Regions from separate parts of the Bradyrhizobium japonicum USDA 6 genome, predicted to be linked through region 1. Evidence: riboswitches for the same ligand, from Rfam matches in the RefSeq annotation. Region 1 holds a riboswitch; each other region holds the start of a gene.
The links. A riboswitch is a leader RNA that binds a small molecule or an ion and turns the genes downstream of it on or off. The one in region 1 is predicted to bind cobalamin.
Positions count from the first base shown of each region.

Region 2: another riboswitch for cobalamin. It lies ahead of BJ6T_RS32135 (TonB-dependent receptor); the one in region 1 lies ahead of BJ6T_RS48525 (TonB-dependent receptor).
Region 3: another riboswitch for cobalamin. It lies ahead of metE (5-methyltetrahydropteroyltriglutamate--homocysteine S-methyltransferase); the one in region 1 lies ahead of BJ6T_RS48525 (TonB-dependent receptor).

Region 1 is NC_017249.1:5,029,090-5,031,349, reverse strand. Features, by position in the region: gene BJ6T_RS23820 (TonB-dependent receptor plug domain-containing protein) at 1-311, opposite strand, end outside; gene BJ6T_RS48525 (TonB-dependent receptor) at 320-964, opposite strand; cobalamin riboswitch at 1,079-1,292, opposite strand; gene BJ6T_RS23815 (hypothetical protein) at 1,368-1,589, opposite strand; gene BJ6T_RS47375 (hypothetical protein) at 1,718-1,975, opposite strand; gene BJ6T_RS47370 (hypothetical protein) at 2,078-2,260, opposite strand, start outside.
Region 2 is NC_017249.1:6,836,985-6,839,244, reverse strand. Features, by position in the region: gene BJ6T_RS32135 (TonB-dependent receptor) at 1-1,230, opposite strand, end outside; cobalamin riboswitch at 1,356-1,563, opposite strand; gene BJ6T_RS32130 (hypothetical protein) at 1,795-2,160, shown strand.
Region 3 is NC_017249.1:8,045,309-8,047,568, forward strand. Features, by position in the region: gene metE (5-methyltetrahydropteroyltriglutamate--homocysteine S-methyltransferase) at 1-1,106, opposite strand, end outside; cobalamin riboswitch at 1,208-1,409, opposite strand; gene BJ6T_RS46375 (hypothetical protein) at 1,761-2,051, shown strand.

The sequences.
Region 1 (2,260 bases):
TCTCCGGTAAAGCGCAGGGTTGCGTCAGTGTACCGCGCGACGCCGTTGAGCGTCAGGTGTTCGCTCAGTTCGGCGCCAAGCTTCGTCGAATAGGTCATATTGTCGTAGTTGTTGCCGATCGCCTTCTGCCCCGGCGGCAGCAATTCGACCGGCGTCACCGGCACGTCGTTCGCGTGGAAATGCGCAACGTTGAAGGCATAGTTGAAGTGGTCCTGTGAACCGCTCAGGCCTGCGGTTTGATTGAACGTTCCGAACGAGCCTCCCTCGACCGAGCCGGTCGCGCGGGCGGGACCGTCGCCCTTCTTCGTCACGATGGAGATCACGCCCCCAGCGCGTCTGCGCCGTAGAGACCGCCCTGCGGACCGCGCAGGACTTCGATCTGCTGAATGTCGGAGGTGAGCAACTGGCCGAAATCAAACGAACGGTTCGGGTTGCCGGGATCGCTGACGTCGATGCCGTCGATCAGGACCTTGGTGTGGTTGGAATTCGTTCCGCGCATGAAGATCGACGTCTGTCCGCCCGGACCGCCGGTCTGCACGAGGTTCAGGCCAGGAACCGCGCTCAGCGCATCGGATGCGGTCCGGCGCTGATCGCGCTCGATGTCTCTGGCGGTCAGAACCGTCACCGAGCTCGCAACCAGATTGGTCGGAGTGACAATATCCGTCGGACTGACGACGACCGTCGGAAACAGGTTGGCCGCGGATACCCCGGCAACCGGGGACGACGCCGGCACCCACTCGGGCTTCGGCACGCGAGCGACGCGCCGCTGCGCGGGCTGGTCGGGCGCACGCCGCACGACTTGCGGCTTGGCCGCACGCTCGGTCGCCGCGACCTCGACCGCCGGCAGCAGATCGGGCGATGCCGATTGCTGGGCCTGGGCAATGGACAGATCAAGTGAAGACAGGGAAACGAGCAAGACCAAGCCGGTGCGGAAGCGCCTGGCGGCAAAGACAATACGGGACACTCTTGTAACCTCGGTATGACGTCAGTGGCACGTCACAGCGAACGAGGTTTCACGGCGGAGCGTTCGATTGCTCCGGTGAAGCTAATGTCTGTACTCCCCGACCGACATCTTCGCGTGTGACCACGGTTGACGGCAGGTCTCCTGGCTCGCGGGTCGTTACCTTGCGTCGCCTTCCCAGGACCGAGATTCCCAGTGGCATATGACGAAAGATTCACCGCTTACAGTTGCGGGGGCAGCCGCGGCGTTGAGAATATCCCGGTATCGGGAAAACCTCGCACCACGTTCCCTTTTGATCTCCGTGAGGAGAACCGTCACCGGCCAATCTAGGGGGCGGGCAAGCGGAGAGTCAATCGGCCGGTTGCATCACGGTCAAAGCACCGCACCGGAGATTGAGCCGGCGCAATCAGGCCGGCTCCCGCTCCGAACGCGTCCTGATCACCGCCCGCTCGCCGGCATCGACGAGCTGGCCGATGCCGGTGCGGCCCGTGAGCGCGCAGCGGATGATGTTCTCGGCAACGGACCTGCGAAAGCGATGGTCCTCGCCGACCGGGCGATTGCGGCAGACCCGATCCAGCGCCAGCTTCATGTTGATCCGGGTGCGGGTATCGAAATGCTCGCTGATCATTCGCAGGGCCTCGATGCGTTGATGTCGGAGCGGAAACGCGTCGGCGCAGGCCGGGTTCCAAAAACGGACCGCGCAAGGTGTTGCGCAGAGCTGACTGCGCCCGATCTCTCGGTCCTGTGACAGGCGGGCTACGCCCGCCCTCTTGGCCGCTGGGCCGGAGCCCAGGCCGCGGTGACGTCGCGCAGCGGGGCGTCGCTGCGCCGGATCGGGGTCAGCTCACCGGAGGCCGAGATGATGGCGGTCTCCTCGCGGCGACAGCGCGGGCATACGAAGCGGACCTCGTGCGGCGACGCCGACCAGCTCGAACGTTTGACGTTGGCCGCCATCGGCCATGCATCGCAATGCGAGCACGACACCAGAAACCGACCGGGATCGAGCATACCCATTCCATAGGACTCCGCGTCCTGCCTGCTCCTTCAATGACTGACCCATGTGAATCGTTCCGGTGCCCGAGCACCGTCACCCCTAGCTCCAGGCAGCGACGCCGCTCAGTGGGCGCCCTTGAGGGTGCATGACGTGGTGCAGGTGACGGTGTTGCCGTGGTCGCACGCCTTGCAGGCGGCAACGCACTGGTTCATGTCGCGGGGATTGTAGGAGCTGTAGTTCCGCATCGCACAGACCGGGGTCGAGCCGGTGATGTCCTGCTCCTGATTGCAGGCGGCCGTCATGAG
Region 2 (2,260 bases), 1.8 Mb from region 1:
GAACGACGAAATCTCGTTGTTGAACCAGTGCCGGTGGGCGTCATAGCCATAGACCTGGCTTTTCAGCGAGACGTTGTTGGTGATGTCCCATTGAAAGCCGCTGCGTAGCCAGAGCTCGCCAGCGCCGCTGTGATTGTCGAGAACGTTGTAGTTCGTGGTCAGCGTGCGCGCGTCGATGGTGACAGGTACCGGCGTGCCGCCGCCGAGGTAATAGTTGCTCCACCGACCGGACACGATGCCGTTCGTCGGCACGATGCCCGGCGCGTTCGCGGGCACCAGCGGTGTTCCCCAGTAGAAGCGGTCGTTGTCCTGCCTGTATTCGGCCGCGCCCCAGATCTTCAGGTTCTCGTTGACGCGATAGTTCAGCTGGCCCGAAACGTTGCTGAGCTTCGAATAGGTGTCGTCGATAAAGCCCTTGTTGTTGAAATGGCTGATGTCAAAGCGGTAGTCGAGGCCGTTGATCAGCGTGCTGCCGCCCGAGCCGTAACCGGCGCGATAACCGTTGAAGGAATCGTAGGACGTGAAGGCGTCGTTGATAATAGGCCCGGTATGCGGCACCTTGTTCACGTAGTTGATGGCGCCGCCGGTCGCGCCGAGGCCCGCCACCAGCGAGTCCGGTCCCTTGATGATCTCGACCTGCTGGAGGCCAGCCACGTCCATGGGACGGCCGGTCATGGTCGACGGCCCGATCGGGATGCCGTTGTAGAGCGTGGAGATCTGGTCGCCGGAAAAGCCACGCATCGAGAAGATGGCGGGCGCGCCGGGCGCATCGCCGCCGATGACGCCGACCGCCGCCTTGGCGACGTCGGTCGTGGTCCTGATGCCGAGATCCTCCATCGTCTTCTGACTGATGACCTCGACGGTCGCCGGCATTTCCCGCGCCGTGATGCCGAGCCGGGAGCCGACGTCGGTGACGGCGGCCGTGTTGAGCGGCGTCTGCACCGGGCCGCTCGGAGCTTGCGTGGCCGGAACGGCGACAGCAGGGGCGCCACGATTGCGTCCCGCGGCGCGCCGGGCCGCGCGCGGCTTCTGGGTGCCGGGGCTTATGGCGGGAGCCTGTCTCTGAGCAGGCGGGGTGACGATCACCGGGCCAACCTCCCGGGAGCGGTTGTCCTGCGCCGCGCTTTGCGCGAGCGCCGCGGACCACAAGGACACCGACGAGAGCAGGGTAATCAGGAAAGCACGCGACAACGCTGGCCTCGCGCCAGCACGGAAATAAAGATTTTGCATGACAACGCTCTGCGGCGACGCAAACAAACCGTCACCGCGGTTGCCTTAGTCATCCACCTTCGCCCCAGGCGGCGGATGCACCGGCTACTTGTCCGACATCAGGGCACCCCGCCCAATGCGTTCGCGCGTGACCATGGCTGGTAGCAGGTTTCCTGGCTCGCGGGTCATCGCCTTCGACCACCTTCCCAGAGGCCCAAGCGGGGCTCCAGTGGTTCGTTTGGTCGTCGGCTATCCGCCTACAGTTGCGGGGGCAGCCGCGGAATTGCCCACTGAGGTGGACGCACCGCATTCCCTTGAAGAGCCCTTGCGGGCACTACCGATCACGAAACTGGCATCCGGGGATGGGCGCGTCAACATCCCCGCGGGCTGCTGGACGGACCGGTCGGTCGATGGCGGCCTTGTGTTGCCGATTTGCACGATAGTCCGAGGGACCGCGACGAAACGTCCAACCCGGCCTCCGGACGAGCCTGGGTAACGAACGCTTGACCACGATCAATGACTGCCTTTGGTGTCCGAATATGCTACTGAGACCGAGTTCCGGCCCGACAAGGTAAGTCGATATTGATGCAGTTCGTCCGTACCATCCTGGCAGTCGCCATCGCCATCTCCCTGGCGATGCTGCCGGTTGGCGCGTCCGCGGCGAACCTCGCAATGTCGTCGGATGGCATGCAGACGGCCATGCACATGAGCGGCGACGCCGCCATGTCGATGGACGATTGTTGTCCCGACATGAAGGGAACGGGCTCCCATAGCGGCGACTACAAGTGCGGGATGGGCTTCTGCTGCGTCGGCGGGACCATCGCGCTCGGTGATGTCAGGCCTGTGGCGTTCGAACGTCTCGCCGTCGTGGCCAGCACGATGGCTATTCCCCCGGATCAGGTCGTTTCCTTCCGTGGCGGCAGTCCTCCTTTCCGACCTCCTCGAATCTGATCTCGCAAAGCCCGAGACGCGAGCGGCATGCCTGCTCGCGACGACGACTGACGTGCGCGCTTCACGCGCCACGGCGAAAGATCAATTCATGAGGACAGGA
Region 3 (2,260 bases), 3.0 Mb from region 1:
GAGAAAGCAAGCCAGCTCTTGACGTCGGACGCGAGCCCGGTCTCTAGTTCAACATCGACCGGCACGTGAAGCAGCGAGCAGGATGGAGCGAGCTGTACACGGTGCCTGCCAAGCTTCGCAATCGAGGGCTTCAGCCGCTGACGGAGCGACGGCAAGTTCGACCGCCACACATTCCGGCCGTCGATGACACCGAGCGACATGACGAGATCACTTCGGCCGTCAGCAACGATCTGATCCAATAGTTCTGGCGCTCGAACCAAATCGACGTGCAGACCGGAAATTGGCAGGCTCAAGGCAGTATCCAGATTGTCGCCTAGGGCGCCGAAATAGCTCGCAAGCATGATCTTGATAGCGGGTCCCTCCTTTGCGAACCGGTTATAGGCGTGCAGCAACGAATTTCGCGCCGCCTCATCCAGATCAAGGACCAGGCAGGGCTCGTCAAACTGAACCCAACTTGCCCCTCGTTTGGCTAATTCATGCAGAAGGTCGATATAGACGGGTATCAGATCATCGAGGAGAGAGAGGGGCTGGAACGCACTATCGGTACTCTTGCCGAGCTTTAAAAATGTGACCGGCCCGATCAGGACAGGGCGGGTCTGAAAGCCAAGAGCCCTCGCTTCCTCATACTCTTCGACGGGTTTGCGAGAGCACAGTCTGAACGCCTGTCCCCGGTAAAACTCAGGAACCATGTAGTGGTAGTTGGTATCGAACCACTTGGTCATTTCCTGCGCGGGCACGCCAGATCCCCGCGGGCTCTGGGCGCAACTCGCATCCTGCTCGCCGCATTGCGATCCGCGGGCCATGGCGAAGTACGTTTGGAGCGAAACGGATTCTCCGTTCGCGGCGTAGATCTCCGGGATTGCGCCAACCATGACGCTTGTATCGAGCACCTGATCATACAGCGAGAAGTCGTTTGACGGAATGATCGTGACGCCGAGCGATTTTTGACGAGCCCAGTTCGCTGCGCGTAGGCCGAATGCGTCTTCGTGCAACTGCTGTTCACTAATCTTTCCAGCCCAGTAGCTTTCTAGAGCGAGCTTGAGCTCACGCCTTGGGCCGATGCGTGGCGTTCCGAGCGTAGCAACTGGAAGAGAGAGAGGAGACATAGCGTTAACCCCTGTTGGGGACAAAGGCCATGGCGGACGCAGGCAGGAGAAGTCGCGCGTGCGACGGCTGCTTGGCGCACCACCGAGACACCCCGCCCGTGGACCAATATATTGTCGGGGCCGGTCTCCTGGCTTGCTGGTCATCGCTGCTGTCCGGCCTTCCCGAAGCCGTGCAGGCTTCAGCGACATCGTCGGACAGCGGCTCGCCGCTCACAGTTGCGGGGGCAGAGCCGGCATTTGCACCGGCTTCCCTCTTAGCTCCGGATCAATGGGAACCGGAGAACCTCGACGACTTGGATTATCGGCAGGAGAACTCTTCCGTCAACCTCTCAGATTATGTGCAAGCTAATCTGCGACATCCGCTAGCCGAATGACCGTGCATCTCTGTGACTTCACCATCTAGAAACATTCTCTCATCAGAGATGTCATAATCAGACATATCCTTCTCAGATGCCGGATAAGCATCGGAGCTGCCTTGAGGCGGAGCCGCACGCTAAATTGATGAAAGGGACAGAAGCAGCCTGCCGGCGGGAGTACCGACGTTATATCAGAGCGCTTTCAATGCGGCTTTGCGATTTCCAGAGGTTCGCCCAGCACCTCAGCTAGCCAGCTCTTCGCTCAACTAAAGGATCTGCGGCGAATAGGCCAAGGCACGTGGCGAAATTTAGCAACTGGCGAGGGGTTGATTTGCGTGCCACCCAGACTTCAGAGCTGGGATCAAGCCGGCTTGGTGCTTGGCAATCACGCAGCTCGAACGCGGGCGGCACGATAGCGAACCACACAGCTCAATGGCGGCAAACCCACTTCCGTCCACAGGCATCCGGCATCGAGGCGTTCAACTCTTCTGCTAAATATCCGGTGCGGGACATGGATGCACAAGCTGCGGCGGATACGCCAAACAGAAACATCGAAAACATGCAAAGGTCGGAAAGTCGACAAGAGTGACACAAACTCCGTGAAATTTTCCGCCTATTGCCTGGCACGAAGAATGCAGACCCTCGGAATGCCCAGTCTCCTCCTCTGGGCAGGTCCAGCTCAGCCAATTGACGCAGTCGCTGCCGGGGAAGTTAGCTGCGCATGACATAGAGGGGAGCGCCTGCTCGCGCGGGACAGCTAGCGGGTGCATCCCCGTAAACTTCTTGCGATGGCATAGC